Regions from separate parts of the Mesorhizobium sp. P2_E6 genome, predicted to be linked through region 1. Evidence: riboswitches for the same ligand, from Rfam matches in the RefSeq annotation. Region 1 holds a riboswitch; the other holds the start of a gene.
What was found. Region 1 has a riboswitch for thiamine pyrophosphate ahead of thiB (thiamine ABC transporter substrate binding subunit). Riboswitches for the same ligand answer to the same signal wherever they lie in the genome.

Region 1 (6,135 bases):
CCATAGGTGGCCAGGATGCGCGGATGCTGCGCCTTGGCCAGTTCGGCGAGCTTGCTGTTGGCAGCGACATTGTCGACAGTGATCGGCCTGTCGGAAGGCTGGAAGCCGGATTCCTGAACCTCGGGAGGCGTGAACATCTGGCAGCTCGCCAGCGCCACGGCAAAGCCGGCCAACGCAAGAAAGCGCGCCAGCGGATTCATTCGTAGTTTGTCAACGCCGATCGCCAGAACGGCTTCCTTTCGGGTCCCGGCGCATGACCACGAAAATCGGGGGCGATCTTCGGAAAATGTCATGCGCTATCTCAAACTGCTGCAGCATCCGTCGCGCGTCCCCTCGGGGGCGAGCGGCGGATGCTGCAGGCAAATCACGGCCTGTGCCGGACCAGTAGGGCGGACCTAGCCACACTCCTCCAGCCATGGCAAGCAAGCGCCGCATCGCCTGGAGCCGGTTTGACCGTAAATTATGTCCGCTTCCGGGCAACATCTCGTGATACGGCATCCCCGGCACCCGTGCCGATATAGCGCCGGAACACTTCCGGGCCAGCCCCGGTGAAGAATTCGTCCGCCTTGCCGGTTGCCGCGACAACGCCATTGTCCAGAAACACCACGTGCTCGCCGATTCGGCGGGCATCCTCCGGCTGGTGGGTGACGAACAGCACCGTCATGCCTCGTTCGGCATGCACCGCGGCGACCAGATCCAGCATGTCGTCGCGCAGCGCCGGTCCGAGCGAGGCGAAGGGTTCGTCGAGCAGGAGCACTGGCCGGTCGCGCACCAGGACCCGGGCCAGGGCGACGCGCTGGCGCTCGCCGCCGGAGAGTTCTCGCGGCAGGCGCTTTTCCTTGCCGGCAAGGCCGGTGCGTTCGAGCGCCTCGGCGATCGCGTCGCGGTCCGCTTCGATCAGCAGCAAGGATGGCGAGCGGCCGAGCCCGACATTCTGCTCCACTGAGAGATGCGCAAAGAGATTGTTTTCCTGGAACACCATCGACACCGGCCGCGCTGATGGCGGCTCAGCGCTGACATCGGCCCCGCCGATCAGCACGCGGCCCGACTGCGGCGCCTCGAAGCCCGCCACTAGGTTGAGCAGCGTCGACTTGCCAGAACCGCTCGGCCCCATGATGGCGGTGATTTTCGCCGCGGCGAAATCGACATCGAAAGCGAGCGACGCCTCGCCATAGCTGAACGACACCTGGTCCAGCCGCACCGGGGCGCCCTTTTCAGACCTGCTGGCCAACCCGTCAGGCATTCCGGTCCTTCTCCGTTCCCAGCCAGTGCGCCGCCATGATCAACGCGAGGCAGACCAGGCCGAGCAGCAACGCCAAGCCGGCTGCGTCCTGCGTGCGGTAGCTGCCCATGCGCGCCAACAGAAGGTAAGGCAAGGTCTGCACGGAATCACTGCCGAACAGCGCGATGACGCCGAGATCGCCGAGCGACAGCGCCATGGCGAAAGCAAAGGCGGTGGCGAGCGGCCGCCGCAGCGACGGCCAGTCGACCAGCATCAACCGGTTCCAACCCGTGATACCGAGCTGAGCACAGAGCCGTTCGTGACGCTCGCTCGCCGCATCATAGGCGGGACGAACAGCGCGCAGCGCGAACGGCATTGCCATCACCGCGTTGACGGTGACGACCATGACCGGGGCGATGGCAAAGACATCGCCGACATGGCGCAGCAACAGGAACCAGCCGGCGCCGACGACGATCGGCGGCACGACGAGGACAAAACCGGCGCCGGTATCGGCGGCGTGTTCGAGCGTCGTCTTTGCGCCGGAGCGGCGGTTCAGCGCCAGCGCCCGGCGCGCCATGGTCAGCGCCAGCGACAGCGTCACGGAAAGCAGTGCCGACAGGAAGGCGAGCACCGCGCTGGTCAGCGTCGCCTGCCGCACGACGGCCTCGCCGGCAAGCCGGCCGAGATCGGCGCCAAGCCCGGCCATCACAGTGGCCGCCATCGGTCCGACGACAAACAGCAGCGCGAACACGATGAGCACGACGTTCAGCAAGGTTTCTGTCCCATTGACGGAGAGGTAGCGGCGTGGCGCCACCGGCAGATTGGTGTCGCCGACCACATTGGCGCCAAGCCGCGTCAGCGCCAGCACGACGACAAACGTCAAGGCGATCTGCAGCAAGGTCAGCGTGACGGCCCGCGCGGGATCGAAATCGAAGCGCAGCGCCTGGTAGATGCCGACCTCCAGCGTCGTCGCGGCCGGCCCGCCGCCGAGCGTCAGCACGATCGTGAAGGATGTGATGCAGAGCATGAACACAAGCCCGGCGACACCCGGCAACGCCGCACGCAGCGTTGGCCATTCGATCAGCCGGAACGCCGGCCGCGCGCCCATGCCGAGCTGGCTGGCCAACCGCCACTGATCGGCGGGAATGGTCTGCAATGCCTCGAGGAACAGCCGCACGCTGAGCGGCAGGTTGAAGAAGACATGCGCGACGAGGATGCCCGACAGGCCATAGATGCCCGGCCAGCTCCCACCGCCGATCACCGCGAACACGCCGGCGAAATAGCCGGCACGGCCATAAAGCGCGAGAATGCCGAGTGCCGCGACGATGGCCGGCAGCGCCAACGGTACGGCGAACAGCTGCAGGATGAAGTCGCGGCCACGGAAGCGTGGATGCCGCGACAGCGCGCGCGCCACCAACAGCGCCGGCCCGACCGAAAGCAGCGTCGAGAGTGCCGCTTGCCACAGGGTGAAGCGAACGACGCGCAGCAGATAAGGATCGAAAGCCGCCCAGGCGCCGGAGAAGTCGTGAGCGCCTTCGAAAAGCAGCCCGGCAAACGCGCCGCCGATCAGCAGCGCGATGGCGCCGAGCGCGGTGATGCCGGCGGTGATGCGGGGGTCAGTTGGATGGCGCGTGGGCATGTCGCGCTACCCAACGCTGTCATGGGTGTCAATTGATTGAAATGCTTGGCTAAGGTCTAGTTCCCGCCCACCCCCCTCTGTCCTACCGGACATCTCCCCCGCAAGGGGGGAGATTGCTCGTTTCGCCACCCAGGCCAATTTCCAAAATGGCAGGAATGAGCGAGGCGACAGAACTGCCGATCTCCCTCCTTGCGAGGGAGATGGCCGGCAGGCCAGAGGGGGGTGACTTGGCACAAACATCTGGCGAAGCTTGAATCCTACTTGCTCATCGCCGCCAGCCATTCATCGACCCAGGCCTTGCGGTTGGCGGCGACCTCCTCGGGGCTGAACAGCAAGGTCTTGGTCGGCTTGACCAGTTTGTCGAAGGCCGGGTTGAGCGGCTTGTCGGTCTTGCCGGCCGGGAACATCCAGTTGGTCTCGGGGATGGCATCCTGGAATTTCGGCCCGGTCATGAAGGCCAGGAACTTTTCCGCCAGCGGGTTTTTCGCCCCTGTCGTGGTGATGCCGGCAACCTCGATCTGCAGATATTCGCCCTCTTCGAACGACGCTGCCTGGTAGCGCTCGGTGTTCTCGGCGACCATGTGATAGGCCGGCGACGTCGTGTAGGACAGCACCATCGGCGCCTCGCCCTTGGTGAACAGGCCATAGGCCTCGCTCCAGCCCGGCGTCACGGTAAGCACCTTCGACTTGAGCTTGGCCCAAGCTTCCGGCGCCTTGTCGCCATAGACCGACTTGACCCACAACAGCAGGCCGAGACCCGGGGTCGAGGTGCGCGGATCCTGGATGACGATCTTGTCGTCGGCGCTGCCTTCGACCAGGTCCTTCAGGCTCTTCGGCGGGCTCTTCAGCTTTTCGGTGTCGTAGACGACGGCGAAATAGCCATAGTCGAAAGGAACGAAAGTATCGTCGCTCCAGCCGCCCGGCACATTGACGTCGGACACCGCGCCATGCGGCGCAAACAGGCCCGTGGCCTTGGCATCGGCGGTGAGATTGGTGTCGAGCCCCAGCACGATGTCGGCCTTGGTCGATGCCCCTTCCAGCCTGACGCGGTTGAGCAGCGCGACGCCATCGGCGACAGAGACGAACTCGACATCGCAGCCGCACTCGGCTTCGAATTCCTTTTTCACAACCGGACCCGGACCCCAGTCGGCGGTGAAACTCTCATAGGTGTAGACGGTGAGCTTGTCCTTGGCCAAGGCAGGTCCGGACAGGGCCACAACCATCGCTGAGGCAAGGGAGTAGAAAAGCGTGCGCATCGGCGCCTCCTTCGTTCGAATTGAAAGGAATTGAGGCGCCGGACTGTCCGAAACGTCTAATCCCTCCGCCGGTACAAACCGGATCAGGTTCAGCGGGTTGGCGAGTTTGCCTCTCAGCCGGTCCGCGAAGATCGCGTCCGGCACCCCGTTAGAGCGTTTCGAGACATAGGCCGGGCCGATCCCTCGCGCAAGTGGCAGTTTGCCGGCCTTCCGTTTCCCGTGCCGGGCTGGTAAGGGCCACACGATATGAGCACATTCACCATCCTGCTTGGCGGCGATCTCATCCGCACGCCACGGCTCGACCACCAGGTCGAAGGCTCCCGCGTTATCGCCGCCGACGCCGGCATCGGCCATGCGCGTCTGCTGGGCCTTGTCCCGGAACTGTGGGTGGGTGATTTCGATTCCGTGCCGGCCAACCTGCCGGATGACCTCGCCGCCGTGCCCCGCCGGACCTTTCCGACGGAGAAGGACCAGACCGATGGCGAACTGGCGGTCGCCGCCGCACTGGAGCGCGGCGCGACCCGCCTGGTGCTCGCCGGCGCTTTCGGCGGCAAGCGCGCCGACCACGCCTTCCTGCATCTGGCACTTGCCCTGCGGCTGGCCGAAGCCGGAACAGCGATACTTTTGACCAGTGGCGCGCAAGAAGGCGTCCCGCTGCTGCACGCCAAAGCTGGCTTCGACTATGCCGACGGCACGTTGTTTTCTGTGCTCGGCTTTTCCGATCTTTCCGGCCTGACCGTTGCCGGCGCCAAATGGCCGCTCGACCGCGTCAAGGTGGCGTTCGGTTCGTCATTGACCATCTCCAACGAGGTCAAGGGCCGCCTCGAAATCACACTCGGCCAGGGCCGCGCGCTGTTGCTCGCCCACCCTTATCCATTACCTGAAAGCTGACATGGCCCCGCCCCTTCTCAATCTCGACGGGATAAAACTGACCTTCGGTGGCACGCCGCTGCTCGATGGCGCCGCCTTGACCGCTTCTGCCGGCGACAAGATCGCGCTGGTCGGACGCAACGGCTCTGGCAAGTCGACGCTGCTGAAGATCGCCGCCGGCCTGATCGAGCCACAGGACGGCGAGGTATTCCGCCAGCCTTCGGCGACAATCCGCTATTTGCCGCAGATGCCCGACATGGAGGGTTTTGCGACGGTGCGCGCCTATGTCGAAGCAGGACTCGGGCCTGCCGACGATCCATATCGCGCCAGCTATCTGATGGAGCATCTCGGCCTGTCGGGCGAGGAGCGGCCAAACGATCTTTCCGGCGGTGAGGCAAGGCGCGCGGCACTCGCCCGCGTCATGGCGCCGGAGCCCGATATTCTCCTGCTTGATGAGCCGACCAATCATCTCGATCTCTCGGTGATCGAATGGCTGGAAGAGGAGCTCGTCCGCACCTCCTCGGCGCTCGTCGTCATCTCCCACGACCGCCGCTTCCTCGAGCGCGTATCGCGCGCCACCGTCTGGCTCGACCGCGGCCAGACCCGCAGGCTGGACAAGGGGTTTGGCCATTTCGAGGAATGGCGCGACCTCGTGCTGGAAGAGGAAGAGCGCGAACAGCACAAGCTCGGCCGCCAGATCGTGCGCGAGGAGCACTGGCTGCGCTACGGCGTGACGGCGCGGCGCAAGCGCAACATGCGCCGCCTTGGCGAATTGCAGACCATGCGCCAGCGCTTTCGTGGCCATCGCGGCGCCGAAGGCTCGGCAACCATGGTGGCGAGCGACGCCGCCGAATCCGGCAAGCTGGTGATCGAGGCGAAAAACATCGAGAAGAGCTTCGGCGACCTCACCGTGGTCAAGGGATTCTCGACCCGCATCCAGCGCGGCGATCGCGTCGGCCTCGTCGGGCCGAACGGCGCCGGCAAGACGACGCTGCTGAAGATGCTGACCGGTGAGTTGAAGCCCGACGCCGGGTCGGTACGGCTCGGCACCAATCTGGAGATCGCCACGCTCGACCAGAAGCGCGAAGCGGTCGATCCACAGGAGACGCTGGCGCAATATCTCACCGACGGACGCGGCGAGAACCTCG
Region 2 (6,135 bases), on a different contig from region 1:
CGGGACCCGGATTTTTTCAGACAGGGTCAGACGTGCAACGCTGTCCTGCCTGGAGAGAGGACGCCGATGCTCCTGCCCGATCTTGGTGCTGCAATGGCACACAGCTATACTTTTTCGTAAGCTTCGATTTTTGGGGCTGTTCGTCAAACCGGACTATGTGATTTAAGCGCCGCATGGTGGGGATAGATGGATCCATGGATCACTTGGTGCCGGCGGGATTGCCCGCCGCCGGCGTCGATTCCCCATCGGTTTTGTCCAGTCTGATCCGTCATCCATGGCACCTGCTGGCGCTTTTGTGCCTGATGCAGATCCTGTGCTGGACGGTGGCACCGGCGCTTATCAACGTCTCACCGCCCAACGATGTCGTCGAAGGCTTTATGTGGGGACGCGAATGGGTGCTGTTGACCTACAAGCATCCGCAACTTCCGGCATGGCTGCTCGAGACCAGCCATCTCCTGACAGGATCGTTCCGCTGGCCGCAATATCTCGTGGCGCAGTTGACGATCTCGGCGACGTTCGTCCTGGTCTATCTGCTGGCCCGCGACATGCTCGGGCAGAGGCGTGCGCTGGCCGCCGTGCTGTTGATGCCGTCGCTCTATTTCTTCGGCTGGCCGACCCCGCAGTTCAATCATGACTACGCGCAGATGCCCTTCTGGGCCGCTATCTGCTGGCTGTTGTGGCGTGCGGGCCGCGGCGGTGGGCCGATCTGGTGGCTGGCGCTCGGACTGGTGTCGGGCGTCGGGCTCTACGCCAAGTTCTCGACCGGCCTGCTGTTGCTGTTTGGCGCGATCTGGCTGTTGTCCGACGCGCGGGCACGCAGCCGGCTCGCCACGCCTTGGCCATGGCTTGGGCTTGCGGTTTTCGTCGCTGTCGCGGCGCCGCTGGCCATCGAGCTCTACCGCGTCGATTTCCTGCCGCTGACCTACGCCGCCTGGCGCGATCAGTGGGTGATGGCGCATCGCTCCCGCTTTTATTATATCGGCGTCCAGGCGGCCGGACTCTGCGGCTTTTTTCTGGTGCTGGCGATATCCGGGCTGCTTCGGCGCTCGCCCCCGCCGCAAGAGCCGGTCGGGCGCGGTACGCTCGTCTATCTCTTGTGGATGGGACTTGGCCCGGCGATCCTCATCATGGTGGCGTCCCTGTTCACCGGCACAGGCGAGGCCTGGGGCGCGCCGATGTACAATCTTGCAGGCGTCGTGGCGCTCGCCTTCCTGGGCCACCGTCTCGGCGCCGTCGAGATGCGAAAGCTGGTAATCTGCGCGCTCATCTGCATCATCGGCATATCTGGTGCCTATGCGGGCATCCGCTGGACGAAATGCAATCTGCGTGGGCGCATGGACGCCGTCTGCTGGCCGGCGCAGAAGATCTCGGATGAGGCAGAAGCCGTCTGGCACGCGGCGACGCCCGGTCGGCTCGACATCGTCGGCGGCCATAACATTGTTGCGCCGCTGGCGGGCCTCAATGCTTATGACAAGCCGTCGATCTTCACCGAGCTGAACATGCAGTACGCCCCCTGGATCACCAAGCAGCGGCTGCGCGATCACGGCATACTCCTGGTCTGGCCCGGGCGCGACGTGCCACCCTATCTGCAGGCGTGGCTTGGCAAACTGCCGGTCAAAACCGTTCTCTTCGACTGGTCGCTCAAGGCGCCGCCGATGGCGATCAGCTTTGCCGCCGTTCCGCCCGGCGCGCCGCAGCTGCCGAGTGTGATCGACAGCCTCGCCCAACCCGGCAACTGAAGCAGGTCGGGCGGTCCGCTGGACGAAGCAAGAGACAATGCCCATTTATGGGGAGATCCAACTTGCTTTTTGCGCAATTCCAGACGGAAAACCACTACGCATTTTTCCTGGAATTGCTTTTTGAGGAGACGTGATATGGCGACTTCGACCGAACGCGCAGTGCTTGCCGGCGGCTGTTTCTGGGGCGTGCAGGATTTGATACGGCGCTATCCCGGCGTCATCTCCACCCGTGTCGGCTACAGCGGTGGCGATGTGCCCAATGCCACCTACCGCAACCATGGCACCCATGCCGAGGCCATCGAGATCAATTTCGATCCGGCCGTCATCAGCTATCGCACGCTGCTGGAGCGCTTTTTCCAGATCCACGATCCGACGACCCGTAACCGGCAGGGCAACGATGTCGGAATGAGCTATCGCTCGGCGATCTATTACACGAGCGATGAACAGAAGCTCATCGCCGAAGACACCATCGCCGATGTCGACGCCTCTGGCTTGTGGCCGGGCAAGGTCGTCACCGAGGTCGCACCGGTCGGTCCCTTCTGGGAAGCCGAGCCTGAACATCAGGACTATCTGGAGAAATACCCCAACGGTTACACCTGCCACTTCGTCAGGCCGGGCTGGAAGCTGCCGGTTCGCGAGAAGGCGGTTTCGTAGGGTTTACAGGATCGGGGCCAAGGCCCCGATCCACACCTTGCCGCCGTCGCGAATCAAGCCTGCTGTGTCGGATAGAGGGTCAGGATATTGACGTTGACCCTTGGTGGCTGCGAGACCGCGAAGAGCATGGCGGCGGCGATGTCCTCGCTCTCCAGTTGCTCCATGTCGCCCAACCTTTGCTCGACAGCCAGCCGAACATCGTCGCGCATATTGGCGGTGAACTCGGTCCTGACCGCGCCCGGCTCGATCACCGTGACGCGGATGCCGTCCTTGCCGATTTCGCGGCGCAGTGATTCGGCGATAGCGCTGGCCGCATGCTTGGTGCCGGAATAGACCACCGACGGGTGGATGTAGCGGCCGGTGCCCGACGAAACGATGACGATGTGGCCTGATCCCTGCCGTTTCATTGACGGCAGCGCCGCGTTGATCGTGTAGAGCAGACCCAGAATGTTGAGGTCGACCATCTCCCGGTATTCGCGGGTGGTGGTGTTCTGGAAGGGGGCGGCGACGCCGACACCGGCAACATTGAACAGCAGGTCCAGCCGGCCATGGCTTTCCAGCACGCGCCGGACCATGGCTGTGGCCTGCGCCTCGTCGGTGATGTCGGTCTCGATGGCCAAGGCCTCGCCGCCGTTGTCGCGGATGCGTGCCGCCAGGTCGTCGAGACGCTGCCGACGTCGCGCCGCGATGGCGACGACAGCACCTTGCTCCGCCAGCGCCAGCGCGGTTGCCGCGCCAATGCCCGAGGAGGCGCCGGTCACCAAAGCGATTTTTCCGTTGAGTTTCTGCATGTTCGTTGCTCCTGCTCAGAGGGAAATTCAGGTGTGCTCGATGCCGATGATTGCAGCCGTTCGAGGCATGTCCTCAAGCTAGGCAGCAGAAGCCATACCGAAAATGCGATAGGATGCCATCATACTCATTGGAGAATCTGGCATAATGCGAGGTAGCGACTATGCCGAGCTGAAAGCCTTTGCCGCTGTCGTGGCGCATGGCAGCTTCGCCCGTGCCGCTGAGGATCTGCGGATTTCAGCGTCGACGCTCAGCCAGACGATCCGTCAGCTCGAAACGCGGCTTGGCCTGCGCCTGCTCAACCGCACGACCCGCAGCCTCTCCTTGACCGAAGCCGGCGCGCGCCTGCATGCGCGCTTCGCGCCGGCTATGGCCGAGATGGAGGCGGCGGTCGGCGATGCGACGGCCTTGCGCGACACACCGGCCGGCGTCTTGCGCGTCCATATGCCCAGCGTTGCCGCCGCCACCTATCTGGAGCCGTTGCTTGGCCGTTTTCATGAGGTATGGCCGGACATCGTGCTCGATGTGACGATCGACGATGCCGCCGTCGATATTGTCGAGGCCGGCTATGATGTCAGCGCCAGGCTCGGCGAATTTCTCGAAGCTGACATGGTCGCGGTGGCGCTTGGCGGCACGCAGCGCCAACTCGCCGTGGCCTCGCCGGACTATATCGCCCGTTACGGATCGCCGTCGGCACCGGCCGATCTGCTCCAGCACCGCTGTATCAATTGGCGCCGGCCGGGCAGTGCCGGGCCCTACGCATGGGAATTCGCCAGAGGCGGCGAATGGTTCTCGGTCGTGGTCAATGGTCCGCTTGTCGTCTCCAGCCGCGACATGGCGATTGCCGCCGCCGTGCAGGGCGTCGGCATCGCCTTTTGGGCTGAAGACCTCGTGCGCCCGTTGATCGATGCCGGCAAGCTGGTGTCGCTGCTGGATGATTGGTGCGCGGCCTTTCCCGGTTGGTTCCTCTGCTATCAGAAGCAGCGTCATACAGCACCAACCGTACGGGCCTTCGTCGATTTCCTGCGCCATGCGCATACTGGGCGCCAGACAACGCCTGTTGGTTGAAAGTTTGTCGCTCGACGGTCCGGTTTCGCAGGCCTGGCGCAATGCTTTTGGAGGAGCACACCAAAAAAACGGCTTTCGCTTCAACTCGAATGGTGCTTTAACCCGCGCATCCACAGGGGTGCTCCGTACGGTCGGGGCTGAGAAGGGGGCGGCAAGCCCACAGACCCTAGAAGCTGATCTGGGTAATACCAGCGGAGCGAGGCGGGCGATGTTTTCAGGCGCACAGATTTCCCTATATCCCATGGCCGACGATTTCGTCGGCGTCATCCTTGGCGCGCTGGATGGGCTCGACCCCTACCGCGATCGGCTCAGGATCGAGACCGACGACATCTCGACCTTGCTGGTCGGGCCGCCCGAAGTGCTGTTTCCGGCGATGCGAGACCTGTTCGTGGCGGCGGCACGCAGCGGCAAACATTGCGTGTTGTCAGCCACCATCTCGCGCGGCTGCCCTGGCGAGCCAGATGATCCGATCTGCCGTTCCGATGCGCTTGGTGGGCCTGTCGGCCCCCTCGGCCCGCGCAAGGATGCGGCAATCGCCGCGGTGCGTGGCGCGGCTTTGACCGGCCAGCCGGCGGCAGCGCAGTTCTCGCTCTATGTGATGGGCACCGACGACCACATGGAAGAGATCTATGGCTGCATCGATTTTCTCAAGCAGTCCGGCGTCTATGAGCGCTCGAAGCATTTCTGCACGAAATTGCGCGGGGATGCCGGCGCGATCTTTTCGGCGCTGGACGAAGCCTTCTGCCGCTTCGGGCCAGGCGCCGGCCACGTAACCCTCGACGTCACGGTCTCGGCGAACAGCCCGTCGGCCAGCTGAGCGGCCGCATTCGCGACCCCGTCAAAGGTTATGCCCGTGGTCTCATCATCAGCCGCTTCGAGCCCGATCGCGAGCCTTCTTGTCAAGGCAGCACCGGCCATGATTTCGGTCGGGTTGCTGCTGCTGGCTTGGGAGCTCTATGCCACTTATTCCGGCATCAAGTCGACGACACTGCCGGCGCCTTCGCGTGTGTTCGAGCAGGCGATGCTCAATCGCGAAGCGCTGGTCGACAATGCCATTCCGACCATCCGGGCCACGCTGATCGGCTTTGCCTTTTCGCTCAGCGCGGCCTTTGCGCTGTCGATGCTGGTCGACTTCTTCCGGCCGCTGCGGCGTGCGCTGTTTCCCGTCTTCATTGTCAGCCAGACCTTGCCGCTGGTGGCGATCGCGCCGCTGGTGGTGCTGTGGTTCGGCTTCGGGTTGATGCCCAAGATCATGCTGGTGGCGCTGGTCACCTTCTTTCCGATGCTGGTGGCGCTGGTGCAGGGCTACGAGGCGACGGAGGCCGAGATCGGGCAGATGCTGCGCGCCATGGGGGCAGGGCGCTGGCGCGTCTTCTTGTTGGCGCGACTGCCCTCGGCGCTGCCCTATTTCTTCGCCGGCCTGAGGATCTCCATCACCTATGCCGTGGTCGGCGCCATCTTCGCCGAATATGCCGGTGCCGCGAAGGGGCTGGGCATCTACATGCTCAACGCCAAGAACAATTTCCGCCCCGATCTGGTGCTGGCCGCCGTCGGTGTCAGCGCCGCGCTCACGCTCACTCTGTTTGGGCTGACGGTGCTCCTGCAGCGCCTTGCCATGCCCTGGGAACGGGCCGCCGGCCAGCACCCCGCCGGGACGGGGCCGTGGCGATGAGCCGGCTCGAACTGCGGCATGTGCGCAAGGCATTTGGCCGGCTCGACGTGCTCGCCGACATTTCGCTCAGCGTCGGTGCCGGTGAATTCGTCTCCATGCTCGGGCCGTCGGGCGCTGGCAAGTCGACGCTGTTCCAGCTTCTGACCGGCGCGCAGCACGGCGAGGGCGAGATGTTCTTCGACGGCACGCCGCTCGACGACCACGGCAGGCATT

Region 2: linked by a shared signal. The riboswitch ahead of AC1D08_RS10715 (YkoF family thiamine/hydroxymethylpyrimidine-binding protein) and the one ahead of thiB (thiamine ABC transporter substrate binding subunit) in region 1 are both predicted to bind thiamine pyrophosphate.

The regions. Positions count from the first base shown of each region.
Region 1 is NZ_JBFUEQ010000006.1:11,081-17,215, reverse strand. Features, by position in the region: gene AC1D08_RS16015 (M48 family metalloprotease) at 1-200, opposite strand, end outside; gene thiQ (thiamine ABC transporter ATP-binding protein) at 461-1,243, opposite strand; gene thiP (thiamine/thiamine pyrophosphate ABC transporter permease) at 1,236-2,861, opposite strand; gene thiB (thiamine ABC transporter substrate binding subunit) at 3,119-4,117, opposite strand; TPP riboswitch at 4,161-4,275, opposite strand; gene AC1D08_RS15995 (thiamine diphosphokinase) at 4,364-5,008, shown strand; gene AC1D08_RS15990 (ABC-F family ATP-binding cassette domain-containing protein) at 5,010-6,135, shown strand, end outside.
Region 2 is NZ_JBFUEQ010000004.1:17,978-24,112, reverse strand. Features, by position in the region: gene AC1D08_RS10735 (glycosyltransferase family 39 protein) at 195-1,739, shown strand; gene msrA (peptide-methionine (S)-S-oxide reductase MsrA) at 1,875-2,393, shown strand; gene AC1D08_RS10725 (SDR family oxidoreductase) at 2,447-3,184, opposite strand; gene AC1D08_RS10720 (LysR family transcriptional regulator) at 3,330-4,250, shown strand; TPP riboswitch at 4,355-4,468, shown strand; gene AC1D08_RS10715 (YkoF family thiamine/hydroxymethylpyrimidine-binding protein) at 4,459-5,067, shown strand; gene AC1D08_RS10710 (ABC transporter permease) at 5,167-5,922, shown strand; gene AC1D08_RS10705 (ABC transporter ATP-binding protein) at 5,919-6,135, shown strand, end outside.